Linked DNA regions of Thalassospira sp. TSL5-1. The main gene of each other region encodes a partner of the protein of the gene in region 2 in a complex. Links are inferred from orthologs where the notes say so. Each region holds a gene or a part of one and is shown on either strand. Other genes may lie near its edges.

The links.
Region 1: the proteins of LF95_RS06205 (region 2) and dnaN are in contact, whole or in part, in a solved structure (PDB 1OK7), measured with the Escherichia coli proteins. The link is inferred for Thalassospira sp. TSL5-1 from one-to-one orthologs.

Annotation. Positions count from the first base shown.
Region 1 is NZ_KV880641.1:155,616-171,616, reverse strand. The notes cover bases 7,224-10,184. They hold dnaN (DNA polymerase III subunit beta), read left to right. Parts: upstream 7,224-8,125; coding sequence 8,126-9,244; downstream 9,245-10,184. Other genes in these bases: recF (DNA replication/repair protein RecF), read left to right, coding at 9,307-10,184; LF95_RS20685 (hypothetical protein), read left to right, coding at 7,779-8,081; dnaA (chromosomal replication initiator protein DnaA), read left to right, coding at 7,224-7,763. Outside these bases: LF95_RS20725 (phytanoyl-CoA dioxygenase family protein), read left to right, coding at 1-933; LF95_RS20715 (MFS transporter), read left to right, coding at 1,181-2,389; LF95_RS20710 (TSUP family transporter), read right to left, coding at 2,529-3,332; mutM (bifunctional DNA-formamidopyrimidine glycosylase/DNA-(apurinic or apyrimidinic site) lyase), read left to right, coding at 3,498-4,340; LF95_RS20700 (enoyl-CoA hydratase), read left to right, coding at 4,561-5,337; rpsT (30S ribosomal protein S20), read left to right, coding at 5,489-5,749; more of dnaA, read left to right, coding at 6,246-7,223; more of recF, read left to right, coding at 10,185-10,467; gyrB (DNA topoisomerase (ATP-hydrolyzing) subunit B), read left to right, coding at 10,494-12,953; LF95_RS20665 (transglycosylase domain-containing protein), read left to right, coding at 13,446-15,377; LF95_RS20660 (transglycosylase domain-containing protein), read left to right, coding at 15,840-16,001. UniProt on the Escherichia coli protein: Confers DNA tethering and processivity to DNA polymerases and other proteins. Acts as a clamp, forming a ring around DNA (a reaction catalyzed by the clamp-loading complex) which diffuses in an ATP-independent manner freely and bidirectionally along dsDNA.
Region 2 is NZ_KV880637.1:1,308,098-1,316,352, forward strand. Bases 5,350-8,255 are described here. They hold LF95_RS06205 (DNA polymerase IV), read right to left. Parts: upstream 7,547-8,255; coding sequence 6,152-7,546; downstream 5,350-6,151. Other genes in these bases: LF95_RS06195 (MFS transporter), read left to right, coding at 5,350-5,819; LF95_RS06210 (EAL domain-containing protein), read right to left, coding at 7,755-8,255. In the rest of the region: single-stranded-DNA-specific exonuclease RecJ, read left to right, coding at 1-1,366; LF95_RS06180 (hypothetical protein), read right to left, coding at 1,509-2,228; LF95_RS06185 (substrate-binding periplasmic protein), read left to right, coding at 2,776-3,633; LF95_RS06190 (glutathione S-transferase family protein), read left to right, coding at 3,822-4,514; more of LF95_RS06195, read left to right, coding at 4,533-5,349. UniProt on the Escherichia coli protein: Poorly processive, error-prone DNA polymerase involved in translesion repair and untargeted mutagenesis. Copies undamaged DNA at stalled replication forks, which arise in vivo from mismatched or misaligned primer ends.

The DNA.
Region 1 (16,001 bases), on a different replicon or contig from region 2:
AAGGCCGCCTATGCTGATTGCAGCGTCCTTGATGACGCAACTCGGACTTATCTGGATATTATTGCCGATGAAAAGGCGGCCAATGGCACTGCCGCGGACCATTTTGCCAAGGCGGGGGCCAATGACCGCATTTGGAATTCGGCGCAAAAACTGTGTTTGTGTGCGCCGGATGTGTTTGCCCGCTATTTTGGCAATCCGGTGATCGATATGGTGTGTGAGGCCTGGCTTGGCCCGTGTTACCAGATGACGGCACAGGTCAATCTGGTGCGGCCGGGCGGGCAGGCACAGCAGGTGCATCGCGATTATCATTTGGGGTTCCAAACTGCTGAAATGTGCGAAAAATTCCCCGCCCATGTGCATCATCTTTCTCCGGTATTAACGCTTCAGGGCGCGGTGGCGCATTGTGATATGCCCCTTGAAAGCGGGCCGACATTGTTGCTGCCTTTTTCGCAGCTTTATCGTGAAGGCTATATGGCGTGGCGTCGCCAGGATTTCCGCAATCTGTTTCATGCGCGCCATGTGCAATTGCCGCTGGTAAAAGGCGATGCGCTGTTTTTTAACCCGGCCCTGTTCCATGCAGCAGGCCGCAATAGCAGCCAGAATATCCAGCGGATGGCGAATTTATTGCAGGTTTCGTCGGCTTATGGGCGGGCAATGGAATCGCTGGACCGTATTGCCATGTGCAAGGCGGTTTATCCGGTCCTTCGTGCCATGCAGGCCAGGGGGACGATGACAGAAGCCGAACAGGCCGCCGCGATTGCCGCCTGTGCCGAGGGGTATTCCTTTCCAACCAACCTCGATACCGATCCGCCCGTGGGCGGGTTGGCACCGGAAACACAAAACCAGCTTTTTCATCGCGCCCTAGGCGATGGCCTGACGGCGGATCAATTCAACAGTGCCCTTGATGCCCTGTGTGGGCGACAGATGCCATAATGCACCGGTTTTGGGCAGCGGCAGTATGCAAGTCAAACCGCAGGGCAATGATCAATTTTCGGGCAGGCCCGCGATATTTGCCAAAATCGCATAGATTCTATGCGTAGAAAGCGATAGTTCCCGGCATCGTTTACAGGCAGTTTTGAATCGGTTCAGATCATGTTCTGGAAGTGCGGTGCCTGCTGGATGCAGGGCACCGCCTTTTTTGATTTTATGCCGCTTTTGCCGCCAACGTAACGGGTGCCCCATGTCCTTTGCTCATTCCCGCCAGGCTTTTTTGGCCCGTTTGCCCATTCTGGCGCTGGCAATGGCGTCCTTTGGAATCGGGACGACGGAATTTGTCATTATGGGGCTGCTGCCCGATGTGGCTGCTGATTTGGGGGTTAGCATCCCCAGTGCCGGGTTGTTGGTGACGGGTTATGCGTTAGGTGTGACCTTTGGCTCGCCCTTTTTGGCGGTGGCAACGGCAAAAATGGAACGCCGCCGGGTTTTGCTGTTTTTGGTGTCGCTGTTTTTGCTGGGCAATGTACTGTGCGCGATTGCGCCCAATTACAGCCTGCTGATGGTGGCGCGTGTGATTACCGCGCTGGGGCATGGCGCATTTTTTGGTCTTGGCTCGGTCGTGGCGGCTGGGTTGGTACCGCCGCATAAACGGGTGCAGGCTGTCGCCCTGATGTTTTCTGGCCTCACACTGGCCAATGTTTTGGGCGTGCCATTTGGCACGGCAATGGGTCAGGCATTGGGTTGGCGCTCTACCTTTTGGGCGGTGGTTGCCATTGGGGTGGTGGCCTTTATTGCGCTTTATCTGTTTGTACCGCGCAACATCAAGGCAGAGCGGACCAGTTTTATGGCCGAAGCCCGCGCACTTGGCAAAATGCAGGTTTTGCTGGCAATGGCGCTCAGCGTTTTGGCATCGGCCAGCCTGTTTAGTGTTTTTACCTATATCACCCCGATTTTAACCGATGTCACTGGCGTTTCGCCGCAAAATGTAACGGTGGTTTTGCTGCTGTTTGGCGTGGGGCTGACGGTGGGCAATTTCATTGGTGGCCGCCTGGGCGACTGGCGGTTGATGCCCGCCATTATCATCACGCTGGTGGCGTTGGTGCTGGTTTTGATGATGCTGACGGAAACCATCTATCAGGTGTGGCCGGCCATTATATCCCTGTTTATTTGGGGGGTGGTGATGTTTGCCCTGGTGTCACCCTTGCAAATTCGCGTGGTGAATGAAGCAACAGGGGCGCCGAATTTGGCATCTACCATTAATCAGGGGGCCTTTAACCTTGGCAATGCGGGCGGCGCGTGGCTGGGGGGCCTCGCGATTAATGCCGGTATCGGTTATGCCCAAATTCCCTGGATTGGCGCATTGATTGCAGTGGCAGCCCTGATGCTGGCGGTTTTTTCCTATTTGATGGACCGTAAAACCGAAATCGACCCGCAAGCGGCCATTGGCGCGTAAGCAAGCATGCTTTCAGCCTTGTTGTGCCTTTGACGGGGGTGTTGGGCAGGCAAACGAAAATGGCCCGCGGCAGATTAAATGCCCGGGCCATTTTGTTTGGCTGAATACTTGCGAAAAGCTGAAACGGGGGGGATGGTCGTTAGCAGAATGCCAGCCCAACCGCGCGAAACGACGCGCCGATTTGGTCGCCATATTGGTCAATGATCAGTTTGATCGAAATGGCGATGGAGACAAAAACCAGCAGCGGGCGAACCAGCCGCGCACCGACCTTCATCACCATATGCGAGCCCAGCGTTGCCCCGATCACCTGGCCAACCGCCATTGCCAGGCCAATTTCCCAGACGACTTCGCCGCCGACAATAAAGGTTGCCAGGGAGGCGACATTGGCGGTGAAGTTTAAAACCTTGGTGTGCGCGGTGGCTTTGGTCAGGTTGTAGCCCAGCAGGGCGACAAAGGCGATGGAGAAGAAAGACCCGGTACCGGGACCAAAAAAGCCGTCATAAAAACCAATGCCAAAACCGGCAGTAAAGGCAAATAGGGTTTTGCCGATTTTTTGCTGGGCATCAATGTCGCTGGCGCGCGGGGAAAACAGGAAATACAGGGCAATCGCAATCAAAAGACCCGGCAGCAGCGTCATCAACAGGCCAGGATCGAGCATCTGAATCAGGGTGGTGCCCAATATCGAACCCAGCAGGGTCAGGATAATGGCCAGCCCCATTTCACGTGGATTGACCAGGCCGCGCCGGGCGAAATTAAGGGCAGCGGAAAAACTGCCACAACTGCTTTGCAATTTGTTGGTTGCCAGGGCCTGGGTGGGGGTGATGCCGGCCCATAACAGGGCGGGAATGCAAATAAGGCCGCCACCCCCGGCAATTGAATCCACAAACCCGGCAATCAGGGCCACGGCAAACATGATCATTAAAAGATCGACACCAAATTCCATGCGTATATTCCGCCAATAAAAGCTATAAACTTTGAAACAGGGTCAGCATAAGCCATTCTGTTTTTTGTGCTATTTATAATTTGTCATCGTAACAATCTGGCATTTGTGCCTGTTGCCGATTACATAGTGGGTCCTATTGATCCCCAACGCCGTGACGAGGTTGTGATGCCTGAATTGCCAGAAGTGGAAACAGTTTGTCGGGGGCTTGCCCCGGTTATGGAAGGGCGGGTTCTGGCTTCGGTCGTACAGCGGCGCCCCAACCTGCGCACCCCGTTTCCCGAAGATTTTGTCGCAAAGCTGACAGGGCGGCGCGTGGATCAACTGACCCGGCGGGCCAAATATGTGTTGGTTTACCTTGATGACGGGCAGGTGTTGCTGGTGCATTTGGGCATGTCGGGCCGCATGACGGTGATTGAACCGCAAAATGACGTCGATATGCCCGAGGCAGGCAAGCATGACCATGTGGATTTTGTCATGGATAGCGGCGTTTTGGTGCGTTTTAACGACCCGCGCCGGTTTGGCCTGATGGCGTTAACCAACGTAGATGCGCTGCCCAATCATCCGATGCTGGCAGGTATTGGCCCGGAACCTTTGGGCAACCAGTTTAATACCACCATGCTGGCCGAGGCCCTTGCCAAACGCAAAAGCCCGATTAAAACCACGCTGCTCGATCAGCGGCTGGTGGCCGGGCTTGGCAATATATATGTCTGCGAAGCCCTGTTTCGATCCCGGATTGATCCGTTGCGCCTGTCAAACAGCCTGACGCGCGACGAAATTGACCTGCTGTATCGTGAGATTCGCATGGTACTGGAAGATGCCATTCGCGCCGGTGGGTCATCCCTGCGCGATCATCGTCAGGCCAATGGCGAATTGGGTTATTTCCAGCATAACTTCCGTATTTATGGCCGCGAGGGTGAACCCTGTATCACCCCGGATTGTGATGGCACCGTGGGCCGTCTGGTGCAGGGCGGGCGTTCGACCTTTTATTGCCCGCTTTGCCAGCATTAGGGACTGATCCTGGCTTTATGCGGTGCGCCACGGGATGTACCGTTGTTTCAAAACCTTCGCTACGTTTGCAGTTGGCTTTGCAGGACTGCTTTAACGGGTGGCCTTGTGGGGTGTTTCTTGCCTCGTGGGTATAAAATCGGTAAAACAGTATGTAATTATGGTTTCAGGCGGTGGATTGGTCAAAACCGGTCGAAACATCGTCATTTGAAAGGGATATTCCATGACTTACGAAAACATCCTGGCCGAAGTTAAGGGCAATGTCGGCCTGATCACGTTGAACCGTCCCAAGGCATTGAATGCCCTTTGCGATGCCCTGATTGCCGATTTGGCTGCGGCCTTGGATGAATTCGAGGATGACGAATCGGTTCGGGCCATTGTCATTACCGGGTCGGAAAAGGCCTTTGCTGCCGGGGCCGACATCAAGGAAATGATCGATCGCGATTATATGGATGTTTATAAAGCCGACTTTATCACCAAAGGCTGGACCCGGATGGCGGCCTGCCGCAAGCCGACCATCGCCGCGGTCAGCGGATTCGCCCTGGGCGGTGGCTGTGAACTTGCCATGAGCTGCGATATCATGATTGCGGCCGATACCGCAAAGTTTGGTCAGCCGGAAATCACCATTGGCACGATTCCCGGTGCCGGCGGCACCCAGCGTTTGACCCGTGCCATTGGCAAGGCCAAGGCAATGGAAATGTGCCTGACCGGGCGCATGATGGATGCCGAAGAAGCCGAGCGTTCCGGCCTTGTGGCCCGTGTTGTTCCCGCCGACTCGCTCATGGATGAGGCGATGAAACTGGCGGAAAAGATTGCCTCCTTCTCGGCCCCGGTGGCGATGAAGGTGAAGGAAAGTGTCAATAAGGCCTTTGAAATGACCCTGGCCGAAGGCCTGATGTTTGAACGCCGCGAGTTCCATTCGACCTTTGCGCTGGAAGACCGGGCCGAGGGCATGAAGGCCTTTGGCGAAAAACGCAAACCCGAATTCAAGCATCGCTGATGCCGGTTTGCCGCGAGATTCGGTCAATCGACTCGGAAAGCGCGGAAAAACGCGGATAATAGCGGTATCGGGGGTTGACGGCTTGTTGGCAGGGAGCTATAAGCCGCGCTCCGAATTACGTAACATTTTTGTTTTAAGAGACAGGTTCGCAATGGCTCATCATAAATCGGCCAAGAAGCGCATTCGCCGGAATGAAACTCGCGCCGCAGTTAACGGTGCGCGTATCAGCCGCATTCGCACCTTCGTCAAGAAGGTCGAAACCGCGCTGCAAGCTGGCGACAAGGATGCCGCTCTGGCTGCGTTTAAAGTTGCCGAGCCGGAACTGGCGCGTGGTGCGCAGCTCGGTGTTCTGCACAAAAACACCGTCGCTCGCAAAGTTTCGCGTTTGTCCGCTCGCGTCAAAGCGCTTTAATTTTATCCTTCGGGATGGCGAGTCGAAGGCCGCGTTTCTTGCGCGGCCTTTTCGCTGCCGGAATTCCAGGAATTCACCTTTCGTTCTTTGGTTGCGAAAGTGAAAAAGTCCCGCAATTCCGCGAACGTTTTGGGGGCGAAATCCTTTTAACGTTCTGTTAAAGATCGCCTTGCCTGATGCGGGACGCATCAGTACAGTGTTTCGACTTCGATCGCGGTTCCATATCGCGACTAATGAAGAATGAAAAACAAGGGCGCGAGTACGCTTCCATTTTCTAGTAGCAAGACGGGCGTGTTGGTCAGTTTTCGGTCAACGCGGCAATGCTTTGTATTTTGTCGTGTCCGGCAGTGCGTTTGGAAACTGGCGTCGGGATTTTAGTCAATAGCGGGGAAAGGTCTTGAAAGTGCAGCACGCCTTAAGGGGAGCACCATTTGGCGCTGATAACTCAGGGAGCAAGACTCCCGGTCGCCAGCAGGCCGCACTCGAAGATCATGTCATGACCACCTGGAAGATTGTTCGCGAAAAACTGCGTAGCGAGTTTGGCGCTACGGCATATCGATACTGGCTTGATCCAGTTGCCCTGATCACGGTTGAGGCCGGTGTGGCCCGCCTTGGCGCACCCAATCGGGCGATGCGCGACTGGGTCTCTCAGCATTATCTGGATCGCATCCAGGCCTTTTGGCATGCCGAAGATCCCAATGTTCATTTTGTCGAGGTGGTGGTAGCCGCCCCGGATTCGGGTAGCGATTCTTCTGCCTCTTCCTCCGCTTCCGCATCCTCTGCCGCGCCGCGGCCGGTCTCGACAAACCCGGAGGGGAGCCGTGCCCCTTCCTATAATGAACCGGCAAAGCAGCATCCGCGTTATACCGCCGAGAATTATGATGCTCCGGGCAGCCGTAAGGCGCCGTGTCATCCGGCCCCGGTTTCAAACGGCTTTCAGTCGGCATCGTCTGCCGGGCGGGGGGCGATTGGCAGCATGTCCGATGATGGCATCAGTGCCGCCCTGGACCCGCGTTATACCTTTGATAATTTCGTGATCGGCAAGCCGAACGAATTTGCCTATGCCGCCGCCCGCCGTCTGGCCGAGGCCGAGTCCGTTCCGTTCAATCCGCTGTTTTTGTATGGTGGTGTTGGTCTGGGTAAAACCCACCTGATGCACGCCATTGCCTGGCATATTCGCCGCACCCAGCCGCACCGCACGGTGATTTACCTGTCGGCTGAAAAATTCATGTATCGTTTTATTCGGGCGCTGCGCGATAAAAACACCGTGGATTTCAAGGACCAGTTCCGGTCGGTCGATGTGCTGATGGTCGATGACGTACAGTTTATTTCCGGCAAGGATTCCACCCAGGAAGAATTTTTCCATACCTTTAATGCGCTGGTGGATCAGGGCCGTCAGATCATTGTTTCGGCCGATAAATCGCCCTCCGACCTTGAAGATATTGAAGAGCGTTTGCGTTCCCGTCTGGGGTCGGGCCTGGTGGCGGATATTCACGCCACCACCTATGAGCTGCGTTTGGGGATTCTCGAATCCAAGGCCGAACGCCAGCGCGTGGAACTGCCGCAGCGGGTGATGGAATTTCTGGCCCACAAGATTACGGCGAACGTTCGTGAACTTGAAGGGGCGCTTAACCGTGTGATCGCCCATTCCCAGCTTGTCGGTCGCGAGATTGGCCTGGAGATGGTGCAGGATGTTTTGCACGATGTGCTGCGTGCCTCCGAACGCCGGGTTACGATTGAAGAAATTCAAAAACGCGTGGCGGAGCATTTCAATATCAAGGTGTCCGACATGCACTCTGCCCGCCGGGCCCGTGCGGTGGCCCGTCCGCGCCAGGTGGCGATGTATCTGTCAAAGCAGCTGACCACGCATTCCCTGCCGGAAATTGGCCGTAAATTTGGCGGGCGTGACCATACCACGGTGATGCACGCGGTACGCAAGGTCGAGGAACTGCACAAGGCGGATCCGTCTTTGTCCGAAGATATCGATTTGCTGCGTCGTATGCTGGAAAGCTGACCGGATGGCGCGACTGTGATTCGCTTAAAAAACGGCAATTGGCCAGATCAGGCTGATTGCCGTTTTTATTTGAGTGATTTCGGCGTTGTGATTGCGTTTTTTGCCTATGTGCGGGGTAATTTTCGGGCGGCTTTATTGTGGTTTGGCGTGCTGAAAGCCGCAGAAAACCGCGCCTGTGATTTCTGCGCGTTTTTAAAGGCTCGACTCCTTTCAATCGCTTGGTTTTTTGCACTAAAAATCCTTCGGTTTTGGGACTGCCATGTTATAATGCGCCCAACCCAGCCAAAAGGGGTGGGGGTAAGTCGAAAAAATGAATAAAAATCAATTCATTAAGTAACTGCAGACAGACGGATAGGACGGGCATGAAGCTGACCATCGAACGCGCGGCTCTGTTAAAATCTCTCACACATGTTCAAAGTGTGGTCGAACGGCGCAACACCATTCCGATTCTGTCCAATATCCTGCTGCGGGCCGAAGAAAATACCCTGTCGCTGACCGCAACCGATATGGACCTGGAAGTTATCGAAACCACCACGGCGGAAGTTTCCGAACCCGGTGCAACGACAACACCTGCGCACACCCTTTATGAAATCGTGCGCAAATTGCCCGAGGGTTCCCAGGTGCAAATCACCCTTGAGCCGGGGGCGGGTCGCCTGACCCTTTCGGCGGGGCGCTCAAAATTCAATCTTGCCGTTCTGCCGGTTGATGATTTCCCGGTGATGTCTGGTGGCGACCTTCCGGTCAGCTTTGGTTTGGCGGCTGCCGAACTGCGCGGTTTGATTGACCGTGCCGAATTTGCCATTTCCACCGAAGAAACCCGTTATTACCTGAACGGGATTTATTTCCATGCCGCCGATGCCGAAGGTACCAAGATTTTGCGTGCCGTTGCCACCGACGGACACCGCCTGGCCCGCATCGAAGCCCCGCTGCCTGATGGCGCGGAAAACATGCCGGGCGTGATTGTGCCGCGCAAAACCGTTGGCGAATTGCGCAAGCTGATTGATGAAACCGGCGAAGCCGTGGATATTGCCCTGTCGGATACCAAAATCCGCTTTGGTTTTGGCAAGGCGGTTCTGACGTCCAAGCTGATTGACGGCACCTTCCCGGATTACGAACGTGTTATTCCGGCGGGCAATGACAAAAGCCTGGATCTGGAATGCAAGCCTTTTGCCGATGCGGTTGACCGTGTTTCGGCGATTTCGATTGAAAAATCCCGTGCGGTTAAGGTTGTCATGTCTGGCAACACCCTGACCCTTTCGGCCTCCAGCCCGGAACACGGCACGGCATCGGAAGAACTTGAAATCAATTACGATTCCGATGACATCGAAATCGGTTTCAACTCCCGTTATCTTCTCGACATTGCCAAGCAGGTCAAGGGCGATACGCTTAACCTTCTGATGTCTGACGGGCAGTCGCCGACCATTCTGCGCGATACCGATGACCTGTCGGCATTGTATGTCCTGATGCCGATGCGCGTCTGACCCGCGATTTCCTTGTTGTGGCTTTCCTTGCCCATAATCATGACCGGCAAGACGGTGCGCCCATGATAATACACCGTCTTGCTGTTTCCCGTCTCGATCTTGGCGATTTTCGCTGCTATGCCCGGCTGCGCCTGGATATCGACGCCGGGCCGGTGGTTTTGACCGGACCAAACGGGGCGGGGAAAACCAACCTTTTGGAAGCCGTGTCGCTTTTGGCCCCGGGCAGCGGGTTGCGGCGGGCAAAATTGGGTGAAATCAGCCGCAATGTGCCACCCACCGATGATGGTGCCTTGAGGGCCTGGGCGGTAAGTGCCCAGCTTGAAACGCCAGACGGGCAATATCAGGTGGGTTCTGGACTGGACCCGTTGGCCTTGCGCCAGGGACGTGAACGCCGGGCGGTTAAAATTGATGGCGAAGCCCAGCGCGGGCAGGCGGCCCTGAGCCGGGTTTGTGCCGCGGTTTGGCTGACACCGCAAATGGACCGGCTGTTTTTGGATGGGCCATCGGCCCGTCGGCGGTTTTTGGATCGGCTGGTATACGGCCTGGACCCGGACCATAGCAGCCGTGTTGCCGCATTCGAGCATGGCCTGCGCAGCCGGGCCAAACTGTTGAAGGCCGGCAAGGCGGATGACAAATGGCTTAATGCCATCGAGGATTCGATGGTGCGCCACGGCATTGCCGTTGTGGTGGCCCGTGCAGATTTGCTTGAACGTCTGGTGCGGGCCGGGACAATGGCGGTTGGGGCGTTTCCGGCAGCACGTCTGGCGCTGGCGGGGGACCTTGAAAACTGGCTGGAGAAATTTCCGGCTGTTGAGGTTGAAGACCGCATGCGGGCTGCCCTGCGCGACGGGCGGGAACGTGATGCGATGTATGGAGGTGCCGCTGTCGGGCCGCAAAGAAGCGATCTGATGGTGTGGCATGAAGCGAAAAACCAGCCCGCGGCACAATGCTCGACGGGCGAACAAAAGGCGCTTTTGCTGTCAATCGTGATGGCAAATACGCGCCTGCAAAGCCGGGCCCGGGGTGCGGGTCCGCTTTTGTTGCTAGATGAAGTGGTCGCCCATCTTGATGCCGAAAGGCGGGGGGACCTCTTTGACGAAATCGTGGCGCTTGGCGTTCAGGCCTGGATGACAGGTACGGACCGGGCGCTTTTTAATGGTCTGATCGGGCGTGCGCAGTTTTTAAGGGTCGAAGAGGCCCGCGTAACACCCGATGAGATTTGATCTGTGACTGCCGAGGTTGTGACGCTATGACCAACGAAACAGAAGCCCCGATTGCTGCCGGAATTGACCCGGAAGAATACGGTGCCGAATCCATCAAGGTCCTGAAGGGCCTGGAAGCGGTGCGCAAGCGGCCGGGCATGTATATCGGGGATACCGATGACGGAACCGGTCTGCATCACATGATCTATGAGGTGGTTGATAACGCCATTGACGAAGCCCTGGCCGGTCATTGCGACCTGGTGCTGGTGCAGCTCAATGGCGATGGGTCGGCAACGATTCGTGACAATGGCCGTGGTATTCCGACCGACATCCACAGGGAAGAAGGCGTTTCGGCGGCCGAGGTCATCATGACCCAACTGCATGCCGGTGGTAAGTTTGACCAGAATTCCTACAAGGTTTCCGGTGGTTTGCACGGTGTGGGTATTTCGGTGGTGAATGCTCTGTCCACCTTGCTGAAATTGCGCATCTGGCGCAACGGCAAGGAACATTACATGGAATTTTCCGGGGGGGATGCGGTTAAGCCGCTTGAAGTGGTGGGCGATGCGCCGATCATGGAAGATGGTAAACCGCTGACCGGGACGGAAGTGACCTTCTATCCCGATGCCGAAATTTTCACCATGACCGAATTTAACCTGCCGACCCTTGAGCATCGCTTGCGGGAACTGGCATTTTTGAATTCCGGCGTGTTCCTGACCCTGCGCGATGAACGCAGCAGCGAGCCGACCGAAATCAAATTGCATTATGAAGGCGGGATTCGGGCGTTTGTTGAATATCTCGACCGTTCCAAAACCCGGCAGATCGAAGAACCGATCAGCATTGTTGGTGAAAGAGAGGGCATTACCGTTGAAGTTTCGCTGCAATGGAATGACAGCTATCACGAAACCACACTGTGTTTTACCAACAACATTCCCCAGCGCGATGGCGGTACGCATATGGCCGGTTTCCGTGCCGCGCTGACCCGCCAGATCAACAATTACGCCCAGGAAAGCGGGATTGCCAAAAAGGAAAAGGTTGCCTTGTCGGGTGATGATGCCCGCGAAGGTCTGACCTGCGTTATTTCCGTCAAGGTGCCAGACCCGAAATTCTCGTCCCAGACCAAGGACAAGCTGGTGTCGTCCGAAGTGCGCCCGGTTGTGGAAAATGTCGTGAATGACAAGCTTTCACAGTGGCTGGAAGAGCACCCGCAGGATGCCCGCAAGATTGTTGGCAAGGTTGTTGAGGCGGCCACCGCCCGCGAAGCCGCGCGCAAGGCTCGCGAACTGACCCGCCGTAAAGGGGCGCTTGATATTTCATCCCTTCCCGGCAAACTTGCCGATTGCCAGGAACGCGATGCGTCCAAAGCCGAACTGTTCATCGTGGAGGGTGATTCCGCAGGTGGGTCGGCCAAGCAGGGGCGTGAACGTGGTTTTCAGGCGATTTTGCCATTGCGCGGTAAAATCCTGAACGTGGAACGTGCGCGTTTTGACAAGATGCTGTCGAGCCAGGAAATTGGCACGTTGATTACAGCACTTGGTACCGGCATTGGCCGGGATGATTTTAATATCGAAAAAATCCGCTATCACAAAATCATCATCATGACCGACGCCGACGTCGACGGTGCGCATATTCGCACACTGCTCTTGACGTTCTTTTATCGTCAGATGCCGGCATTGATCGAACGCGGTTATCTTTATATCGCCCAGCCGCCGCTTTACCGGGCCAAGCGGGGCAATTCTGTTCAGTATCTCAAGGGTGACCGCGAGATGGAACAGTATTTGACCGCGCAGGGCACCGAGGATGCGGTACTAACCCTTGCCAATGGCACCCAATATGCCGCAGCCGACCTTATTCGGATTGTCGAACTGGCGCGCAAGGCAAAGGGGCTGCTGGAACCGCTGTCGCTTAAACTGCCGATTTCGGTGTTGGAACAGGCCGTGTTGGCCGGGGCGCTTAACCCGGCACTACTTGATGATGATCAAAAACGTCTTGAGTCCGCCCAGACCCTGGCGACCCACCTTGATACCCTGGCCGAAGATTTTGACCGGGGCTGGAAAGGCGAGGCGCCGCTCGATCAGTTGGTGGTCTGGCGGATGATGCGTGGTGTTGAAGAACGCTATGTGATTGATGCCAATATCCTGCGTTCCGCCGAAAGCCGGGCTTTGGCCGGGCTGATTGGCGAACTGCGCGAGATCTTTGAAGAAGGATCGGAATTTGGTGCCAAAGACAAGGTCTGGAAAATTCACGGTCCGGTCGACCTGGTCAATGCGGTGATGGAATATGGCCGTCGCGGCATTGCGGTTCAGCGGTATAAAGGTCTGGGTGAAATGAACCCCGATCAGCTTTGGGAAACCACGCTCGACCCGAATGTTCGCTCGCTTTTGCAGGTGAAAGTCGAACATGCCGATGAAGCCGAAGAGGTCTTTTCGACCCTGATGGGCGACATTGTCGAACCCCGTCGTGATTTCATCCAAAGCAACGCGCTGAAAGTCGCCAATCTTGACGTTTGATGCGGAAGGAAACCTCTTGTGAGGTTTCTGCGATCTGCTGAATGTGATGGCCCTTTGCCATGTATGGTGAAGGGCCATTTTTTTGTTTGATGTGATGCCCGATATTGAGAGCTGAACAGATAGTTCAGCATCCATCAAAAGGCAGCGAGAGGTCACTTTGTATCGGGGATCGCAAGGTTTTAAGGTCATCGGGGCGATAATCGACATTATCAGTAAAGACCAATGTAACCGGTGCCAGAATGCCGGGATAAATCACCTTTGTGTCATCCAGCAGCAAAGATTGATGGGATTCGGGAAGGCGTCAGCCAGAGGGCAGTGATGCCACCGCAAGGGAGCCAATATACTGAAACGTCACGATTTACGCCAATATGCCGGTTTGACCTGGAGCATGGTGGTAATGGTCAGGGTCTGCTACCATTTATTAAGCCATTGAGCGTTTACTCGAAAAAGCAAAATAAACCGGCGATATAAGCGGATTGGGCAGATTGGGACGTGGACGAAAATAAACAGGCGAAAAAAAGCGGCGTTGCGGCCGCACAGGCGGCCGTCAAGGAAATTGAAGAACGGGAACGACGTGAAATTCGTCGCCGCAAAAGACGTATTATGCTGGCAATAACAGCCGTTATTTTGCTGCTATTGGCAGGTGGGGCGACTTTACTGACCTTATCGATTCGCAGTCAGCTTGATTTCAGCCGCAAGGCGGACCGCAGCCCCAGTGTGCAAATTGCCGATTTTGATGGCACCATCATGACAAATGTTCAGGGGCATTATAGTCAGGATGTGTCGCTTATAACCTTTCCCAAACGATTGCAGCACGTCTTTATTGCCGCAGCAGATCCTGGTTTTTATCACCATTTTGGCGCGGGTTTCAGCGATGTAATGCGTATTCTGTCTGGCGATGCGGCACCGGGTTCCACCATAACCATGAAGGTGGCGCGCAGTTTCTTTCGCATGCCGGGTTCCGGTACGATCCGAAACGCCGAGGAAATGCTGGTTGCCTTGTGGCTGGAAGCGCGTTTTGACAAGGATACGATCTTGCGGTCCTATCTGGAACGCAGTTATGTCGGGTCCGGTATTTTTGGTATTACGGCGGCATCGCGCCTTCTCTATGATGTTCCGGCCCATAAAATGTCGTTGCATCAGGCGGCTGTTCTGGCTGTAGCGATGAATGATCCTGCCAATCTTAATCCATTGCAGTTTCCCAAGGCATCGGCCCAGGCTGCCAATATGGTTTTGCAGAAAATGGAGCCCGACGATACCCTGACGCCAGCGCAAATAAACGCCCTGATGCGCGATGTTCCCCAATTGGCACCGCGCGCCCCGCGTGAAGAAGGGCAAGCGCAATACGTGATTGATCTGGTGATGGATGAAGTGGCCCGGCGTGTGGGCTATACCAGCACGGATTTGCATGTTGTCACCAGTATTGACCGTGACCTGCAGGAAATGGCGCAAAGTGCGGTTAACGAGGTTAGCCGTGTGCGCCTTCAGCCGCGCGGCGCGGATCAGGCCGCCCTTTTGGCGATCAGCCCGGATGGCCGGGTGCGAGCAATGGTGGGCGGCACGCAGTATGACCCGATCTCGCGCAATCGGGCGTGGAATGTCCGGTATTTTCCGGGGCGGATGATTAAAATTTTGCCCTATTATTACGCCCTGAACGACAACCCGGACCCAGCCCAATGGGTGCCCGATACCCGCAAGGAAGTGGAAGGCTGGAAACCGGTGAACCCGGACCGGCAATATCGCGGCCAGGTTCCCCTGCGGGATGCCTTTGCCCGTGATGTTAATACCGTGCCGGTGGAACTGACACATAAATTTGGCCTGGAGAATATGCGCGACTTTGCCCGCAAAGTCGGCATTAGAAGCCCGCTTTCCAGGGATATTCGCTCCGTGGTTGGACTTGACCCGGTGACGCTGCCAGATATTGCCCGCCTGCATACGCTGTCGCTCAATGGGGGGATTTCGCCTGATATTACCCTGATCAACGAGATCCGATCGACTGCAGAGGGGCAACCGTTGTTATATCAGCGGGTTGCGCGTGGACATGACAAGATGTTGACCGATGAAGCAATGCTGGCGGTGAACAGTATGCTTGCCGGTGTAACAGACCCCCAGGTACGCCTGGATCGGCCTTTTGTGGGGTTCGGGGCGCGTGCCGGGCGGGGAAGTGATGCGTGGTTTGCCGGCTTTACCGCCGATCTTTATACGGTTGTGTGGGTGGGCAATGATGATCGGAGCCCGGCCCAGGCCATTCGCCCGGATGTCGAGGTGGCATCACTGTGGCGGTTATTCATGCTGGATGCCTCGCAGGGCTTTTCGATTCGGTCGGTGGCGCGCGGAACCAGCCAGCGCCTGATCGAACAGGATGGTGTGACCGATATGTGGAAACGCCACTGGGTTGATCCCAATCCGCCGCTGCAAAATTAACCCGTAGCACCATCAAACGGATTGACGTGCTGTTTTTGCCCTTCGTCATCCTGCCCTGTTGCGCTGGCAGCGGGGAACACTCTAATTGTTCAAATTTTAGATCATCCTGTCGATGCGTGTGTTAAACTCTTTCGTGTTTTGGGGTAAGGGGGGCTGTGGATGGCTCGGGCTTCTGGTTGATGGGGCTCGCCTGTCCGGACAGTGAATATCTTCAAGACATCAAACAGTGATTATGCGATGAAGGCCATCCGGTTTTGGTATCGGCCTTGGATCAGTATGTAAATTTTTGATGCTGCCATCCTTGGCGCGGTGCGAAACAGCCTGTCTGGTTTTGCTGTAAGCCGGGCCAGTTGGCGATGATGTGCCCTGCCGGGATATTGCATGTGCATGTGTTTCTTTGGGGGGCCTGTCGTGACGGGCTTTTATGCCTGTTGGCGATGAATTCAGGTTTTGAGGACGATTGTGGCGAAGCGACCAACCCGTAACACTTCCACGCCGCCCCGCCGACGGGCACCGCGTAAAACCGGTGGAGGTTCATCACCGCGCGGGCGTGGACGCAGGCGTGCCGGGCAGAAAAAATCCTTTGGTGGTTTTTTGCGGGCTTTTGTGCCGCGCCCGATGATG
Region 2 (8,255 bases):
GCTGGACCTTAAACGGCGTGGGGCGGGGCTGGTGCTGACGGTTGACTGTGGTGTGACCGCCTATGCCCCGCTGGCCGAGGTGGCCAATGCCGGCCTGGACGTGATTGTCGTGGACCATCACGCTGCCGAACCGGAATTGCCACAGGCCGTTGCGGTGGTTAATCCCAACCGGCTGGATGATGATAGCGGCATGGGTGATTTATGTGCAGTTGGTGTGGCGTTTTTGCTGGCGGTGGCGCTGTGCCGGACATTGCGCGAAAGCGGCTTTTTTCAGAAACGTACGATCCGCCCGCCTGATTTGCGCGTGTGGCTTGATTTGGTGGCATTGGGCACGGTTTGCGACGTTGTGCCGTTACGCGGGTTGAACCGCGCGTTTGTGACCCAGGGCCTTAAGGTCATGCGCCAGCGGAGCAATTGCGGAATTTCCGCCCTGGCCGATGTTGGCGGGGTGAACGAACTGCCCAGCGCCTATCATCTTGGTTTTGTGTTGGGGCCGCGGGTGAATGCCGGTGGCCGTGTTGGCGAGGCCGGGCTGGGCACGGCCCTGTTGTCAGGGGATGATGATGCCAGGGCGCGCGCCATTGCCGTCCGGCTTGATGAATTTAACCGTGAGCGTAAAACGATTGAGGATTATGTCCTTGATCAAGCCATTCGCATGGTGGAGGAAAAAGACCGCATCGGGGCGATGGTGCTGGTCGGGGGGGAAGACTGGCATCCAGGTGTGATTGGCATCGTCGCCAGCCGCCTGAAGGACCGCTATCACGTTCCCGCCCTTGTTATGGGGCAGGTCGATGGTGTTTATAAGGGGTCTGCCCGGTCCGTGCGGGGTATCGACCTGGGGGCGGCGATTATTGCGGCCCGTCAGGCAGGGTTGCTTGTTAATGGGGGTGGGCATGGTATGGCGGCGGGCTTTACCCTGGAGCCGGAAAAACGTGCCGAATTTGAAGATTTCCTGGAAAGCCGCTTTGCCCGCCTGATTGCCGAAAACAATATTCGCCCGACCATGACGGTTGACGGTGCCCTTCATGCAATGGGGGCAACGGTTGAATTGATTGATGCGCTTGAACGCATGGGCCCGTTTGGGGCAGGCAATGCCGAACCGCGTTTTGTGTTTACCGAGTGCCGGATTGTGAAGGCCGATGTGGTTGGTGCGGATCATGTGCGGTGCATTTTAACGGGTAGCAACGGCAAGGGACGTTTGAAAGCCATTGCCTTTCGCTGCCTGGATAATGACATGGGCCAGAGATTGCTGCGTCATGGCGGGCGACCGTTGCATGTTTTGGGGCATTTGCGCCGCGATACATGGCAGGGCCGGGAAGGCGTGCAGCTTATGATTGATGATGTGGCTGATCCAGCCGCGCTTTGAAATAGCGCGCCGATGCTTGATGCTGGTTGCATGCCGGCTGTGTTTTGCCGTGATGAATGGCTCTGGGCTCTCGGGGCTCCGCTAGGGGGCTCCGAGGAAGTCTGGCCTGGTTTTGCCCCACTGTAGGGTGTCGGCCAAATCGCTAGGTTTCCGTGGGGTCGCGATGGGGGGCAGCAGCATGCTGGCGGATAATGGCCGAAACGATCTGGGCAATCAGATTGCCGGTTTCATCCTGTTCAGGCTCATGTCCAAGCACATGTATGATATCGCGATAGGTTGCCAGAATGCTCTGGGTGATCCTGCCTGCGTTATCAACGCCTTCTGCCATCAGAAAGCCGGTAATAATGGCGGACAGCAAACTGTAGTTGCTAAATATTATTTCGGTTGAGCTGTTTTCCAAAACACGCGAATTGTGCGTTTTTTTTGTCTGGTACGATCTTTTTTTTTGCGCGGATACCTCTGTCGTATCCAGGTGGTCTTCTGCCAGGTCCACTTGCAAGTCTTGGGTGTGTTGGCGCGTTAGCTCCACGGGACCGTGGTGCGCCGGATAAGTGCTATTTTCCGCCGCGTCTTGCTGCGGATGGGGAGGGGAAGACAGGGATTGTCCGGCATGAATGTAAACCGGCCCTTCGCCCGTAACGATCCATTCAAGTCGCACGGCTTTTGCCTTGGCAAGGCGGGCAATGCCGATAAATCGCGGTTCGGATTTTGCCTGGCACCAGCGATTTAATTGTTCCGGGATCACACCGGCGACCTCTGCGGCGTCTTTTTTTCGATCAAACATATCGACAACATGCCGGATGCGTTCGCCAAGGGCGGGGCTCAGGACGGGTAACGTCGTGGCACGGCTATCATTTGCCATTTCCATCGTCCTGGATAGTGAAAGGGGCAAGGGTTGATTTGGTTAAAGTTCTCGTTTGGCGCGAAATAAACGCACCGCGAAATTTTTTGGTTGAATGTCGAATTTTTTCGTTATAAGTCTTTTTCATGCTCAACTATTGTTGACTTTTTTTCGAGTTAAAGGCCGGTATAGTCGGCGATAGTGGCAATAAAACGATAGTATAGTGACGGCGGACAAAGTTTAGTCCGGCGTTCACTATTGAGTAAAAAAAATAAAGACGCTTCCTGATCTTTGTCTGCTTGTGATGCTTTAAGATGAGAACAATTGCGCGGTGATTTTATTCGTTGAAATTGGTCCTGTTGTTTTCAGTATTGCAAGCCAAGTAGAGTAGATGATGTTTGGCGTTGCTGGCAATCAACAAGTCCTTGGGAGTACGAGGTATTTTTGTTGCGAATAGTGTTTTTCGGGTTGAATTTCCTGAAAGCACATATTTGGGAGTACACTCGATATGCGCCAGACAGATTTCCCTTTTAGCCCAGTGCAATATTTAAGACATGGTATTTAATTGATGTCTTACAGTGGCTTGGGTCTTGGAACCCGCGTTGTCAGTTTGGTCATCGCGCTTGCTTTTTTATTATGTGCCCCGGTTTTTGCATCTGCGCAGCAGGCGGCGGGCCATGTCAGTGAAGAAGGTTACATAGGTGCGGCGAGATCGGTTCGTATTTATACCGAGAACCTGCCACCTTTTAATTATCTTACAGAAGACGGGTTTACGGGCATTGGGGCCGAAGTCGTATCGGCGATGGCCCGTTTGGTCGGTCATAACGGAAAATTCGAGATGATGCCCTGGAAGCGGGTTCTTTCGATACTTGACCGTGATCCCTATACTGCCGCGTTTTCAATGGTCAGGATACCTGAACGCGAGCACGAATTTAAGTGGGTTGGCCCGATCACGCACAGTGAAACGGCTTTTTATCAATTAGCAGACAGTCCCCTCCATATCCAGTCGATGGAGGATGCGCGCAATGTACCTGCTATCGGGGTAAATGCGGGAAGTGCATCCGAGCGGGCCTTGCGTGCGCTAGGATTTAAAAATGTGATGCCGCTTTATGCCCCGAATACGGGCCTGAAAATGTTGTTAAGTGGGCGCATTTCGCTGTGGGAAACGGTGGACCTTGTGGTGACTAGCCAAAGTCGCCAACTGGGCGTGTCGCCATCGGAAGTCAAGGCGGCTTTGCCCTTGGGAAAATACGACTTTTACTTGGCATTTTCGGCGAAAACCCCGGAAACGGTGGTGTTGCCTTGGCGTCAGGCGCTGAACGAATTGCGTCGCAATGGCGTTTTTGACCAAATTCAGCGACGTTATGGCGTAAAGTCATCCAGCCTTTATGGCCCACGTAAAACAAGCTTTTCCCTGTTAAATTAGGCCCGTAAAAAGCGTAGTGCTTTATATTCACCTGTAGGTTATTAATAGTTGTTAACGGTGTAAACATGTGGCGCGTTTAGGCGTTGCACGACGCGATATTTGTTGCCGTGATTGGCGAATAGTCGTTCTTTTTCTATTTTAATGGCAGTATCGGATTTATTGGATGATGCAACAAATAGGAAAGCCCGATGATAGCCACCGGCAAACCCGAACTGATCAGCTTTGATCTGTGCCCTTTTGTTCAGCGATCAGTTATCACGCTTCTTGAAAAAAATGTCGAATTTGACCTGACTTATATTGATCTTGCCAACAAGCCGGACTGGTTTTTGGAAATTTCCCCATTGGGCAAGGTGCCGGTCCTGCGTGAAAAGGGCGAAGTCCTTTTTGAAAGTGCCGTGATCAACGAATATCTCGATGAAATCAATCCGCCGTCGATCCATCCTGCTGATCCGCTTGAAAAGGCAAAAAATCGTGCCTGGATCGAAGTGGGTGGCAATCAGCTGATGAATGCCTATCGCATGATGATGGCTGAAACCGGGGAAGAGTATCAAACCCATCGGGATGCCCTGATTAAGGGTTTCAAGCCGGTAGAGGGCCAGATTGAAGGCACATTTTTTAATGGTGATACATTTTCGCTGATTGATGCCGCCTGGGCCCCCGTTTTTACCCGCCTTCTGATTGTCGAAGAGGCGCTGGGCGAAGATTATCTGGCGGGTTATCCGAAAATCCGGGCCTGGGCCGAAGCCCTGGTCGCGCGCGATAGTGTGATCAATTCCGTCATTGATGGCTTCCGCGACAAGTTCCTGACCTACCTGCAAAAGAAAACGTATAACGGTGATACACCCAGTTACCTTGCGGGCAGGCTTGCGGAGCGCGCCTGATCATCCTATTCCGATAGGATGACAGAAAAAAATCAGACAGATGTGACATCAGCGCGCGATGAACGGGGCCAGGGCAAACTTGCGTTTGTCCTGGTTCTTGTGCCGCTTTTGATGTCCTTTTCACTCAGCCAGTTTTATCGTTCTGCACAGGCGCTGCTGGCGGACTCGCTTCGGGGCGAACTGGGTGTTACGCCCGAACAGCTAGGCCTTATTTCCGGCAGTTTTCATTTTGCCTTTGCCCTGATGCAAATTCCCGTTGGTGTAATGCTGGACCGTTATGGCCCGCGTAAAACCAATGGCATCATGATGATCATGACCGTGCTGGGTGTTATCGTCTTTGCCAGCGCCCATAGTGTGACCGGGCTTATGATCGGGCAGGGGATTATCGGCATGGGCTGTGCCGCTGCCTTTATGGCGACGCTGGTTTGTGCGTCGCGCTGGGTTGCGCCTGAAAAATTTGCTGCAACATCAGGTATTATTGTCGCGCTTAGCCTGTTGGGCGTTCTGGCCTCGGCAACACCGCTGGCCGCCCTGATCGAATATCAGGGATGGCGCGGGGTTTATTTCTGGCTGGCGGGGCTTAGCCTGCTTTCCGTGGTGCTGACCTTTATCATGGTGCGCGACGAACCGCCCCATATGCGCCGCAAGCAACCGCGTCGGGGCGAAAGCATGCGCGAAGTCCTGCAGGGCATTATGGAGGTTTGGAAAAACCGGCAAATGTGGTTGCTGGTGGCGGTGGGCTTTTTTGCCTATCCGACGATTCTGACGGTCCGGGGCCTGTGGGGCGGGCCGTATTTGCAGGATGTTTTTCATCTTTCCCCGGTTGAGGTTGGCAATATTTTGCTGGGCATGACGATTGGCATGATTTTTGGCCCGCCCTGTTATGGGCATGTCTCGCGGATTATGGGGGGGCGGGCGCGACCGCTTATTCTGTTTTCGGTTTTTGTTTCTACCGCACTTTTGATCTGTCAGGCGCTGTTTGGGGCCAGTCATGTCTGGCTGGCGGCCGTTTTAATGATGGCACACGGTTTTCTGGGCAGCTGTGCCACGCTTAACTATGCCGCAAGCCGTGCTGCAGTGCCGCCGCACCTCGTAGGGCGTGCGCTGACAACGGTGAACCTTGCCACCTTTGGCGGGCTTTTCGTGCTGCAGGGTTTGGCGGGAATGATCATCGGTCATTATCCGGCCGATGCGGCAACATTGGGCTATCAATGGATGTTTGCCTTTCTTGGTATCGGCCTTGGCGTTGCCGGGCTGGCATTTATGATTGGGGGCAGGGCCGGGAAAGCCGCAAAAAACGGCTAAAAATGGGAAGGGATTAAAAAAAACGTCACAAGGGCAAAAAACCCGCTTGACCTTGACCGGTCCAATCGCTAAAAACCGGCCTCGTTAACGCGCTGCGTCCCCTTCGTCTAGAGGCCTAGGACACTGCCCTTTCACGGCGGCAACAGGGGTTCGAATCCCCTAGGGGACGCCATTTCCTTTACTGGAAATGTACCAATCACCTTTCCCATACGGGTCAGGTGATTTTTTGTTTTCGGACTATTTTTCAAGGGTTTGAATAAAATTCTTTCTTCCGGATTCGCGACTCTGTTGCCGTGATATGGTCTTGCGGGTATGCGTGCACAAATTTTCGGTCAGAATGGAAATTTGTGCTGGCGCGGTGGTTTAACCTGTTTGCGATAGGGGCGGGTCAAACTTTCCCGGATTTGCTCAAGACTGGGGCGCGGTAAAAAATCATTGCGGAAATTCGCCTGCATGTCAGGTGTCATTTCCATATGTGCCGTGGGAGGTGCGGAGGTAGCGGCATCTATCGTTGCCGTGTTAGCGTTTGCCGTCGGTGATGCGGCATCATCATTCTGGCTGCTTTTAGGGGCTATGTTGTTTTCACCGTTACGGTCGATTGCGGCATTTTGTGACGATGGCGCAAAAAGGTCGTCCGGGTCGGCGGCATCGGCGTCAAACAGGTCGGAAACACCGACACCCAGCAGGCGGAATTTGGTGCCGTCAATTTCGCGTTGCAACAGGGTCATGGCACTTTGCAAAATCACATCCTGTTTCAGGGTCGGGTAAGTCAGGCGCATATTGCGGGTGCGGGTTTTGAAATCGCCGGTCTTCAGCTTTAACACCACCGTATGGCCTGCAATGCGTTTGCGATCCAGGTCGCGTGCCACTCGTTCGACCAGGCGGGTTAAAATATCCGCAAGCGATGCCAGATCAGCCAGGTCGTCGCTAAAGGTGGTTTCCGAAGACAGGCTTTTGCGTTCCGACGATGTTTCGACCTGTCGGTTATCCTGCCCGCGCGAAAAGTGGAAAAATCGTTTGCCAATACTGCCATAACGCCCCTGCAATTGATGGATGTCGAGTTTTTGCAGCTGCCCGATGGTTGTAATGCCGTCCTGGTGCAGTTTGCGCTCCATAGCCGGGCCAACCCCCCACATCATACGCACCGGCTTGTCAGACAGGAATTCAACTGCTTCTGCCTGACCGATCAGGGAAAATCCAAACGGCTTTTTCAAATCCGAGGCAATTTTTGCCAGAAACTTGTTATAAGACAGGCCAATCGATACCGTAATGCCAACGTCGCGAAAAATCTGTTGCTGCAGCGCCACCAGATTTTCGGCCGGGCTTTGGCCCGTGCGTTCATAGGCATCGGTCAAATCCATAAAGGCTTCGTCAATCGAAAGCGGTTCGATAATCGGTGTTACCGCGCGCATCATGTCGCGAATGCGCATGCCTTCGCGCTGGTATTTCGCCATATCGGGTGGCAGGAAAATGCCATCCGGGCATAATTCGCGCGCCTTGAAGGCCGGCATGGCGGATCGAACACCAAATTTGCGGGCGATATAGCAGCAGGTCGAAACCACCCCGCGCTTGCCACCCCCGATGATGACCGGCTGATTTGCCAGTTCCGGCCGGTCGCGTTTCTCGATCGAGGCATAAAAGGCATCGCAATCGAGATGACCAATTTGCAGCTCCGGTAGTTCGGCGTGGTTGATGGTGCGTTTTTGTCCGCATTGCGGGCAGGGCATGTCGTGCGCCGCCAAAACCTGCGGGCGCCATTTATGCCGGCAATGGGGACAAATTGCGTAAATCATCCCGTTTTTGTACTGCTTTTGTTCGTTTCCTGCAAAGAAGATTTATCGCCTTCCTGCCAGTAACTGACAGGACCGATGCGCGCCCAAGCCGGCTGAACCGGATGGCGAGAACAGCATCTGATGCAGGAAAGAAGATCGTGTTTTATGCCTGCGGTTTGCGCGGTGGCGGTGTTTTTGCCGGTTTCGCCGGTTTTGCGGGCGATTTATTAGCGTTTTTGGCACGCCGGGTACGGGCGACCATATTATCCACATATCGCCCCTGAAACAGGGTAATGCCCAGCGATTGCCCGAACCGGATGGCCGTTGGGGTATCACACCGGCACAAAATAACCCGCTCACGCCCGGATTGTTGCACTAGGGTATCCATTTCGCTGTATTTTTTGCGAATGACCGTGTCGGTCATTTCTTCGCGCCAGGCGACCTTGATAAAATCCGCCTTCAGGCTTTTGCGATCGACAAATGACAGTGATTCCACGGTAAGATTATCGATCAGCACGCGATAGCCGCGCTCGTGGAATTCATCGCGCAGGCGCAAATAGGTTTCCAGGTTTGAAAACAGGTCAACCTGGTTAAATTCAAGAATGACATTGCCCGGCCAGTTGCGTCGCACAATTTCGTCAAACCGTTCAAATTCGCGGGTGGT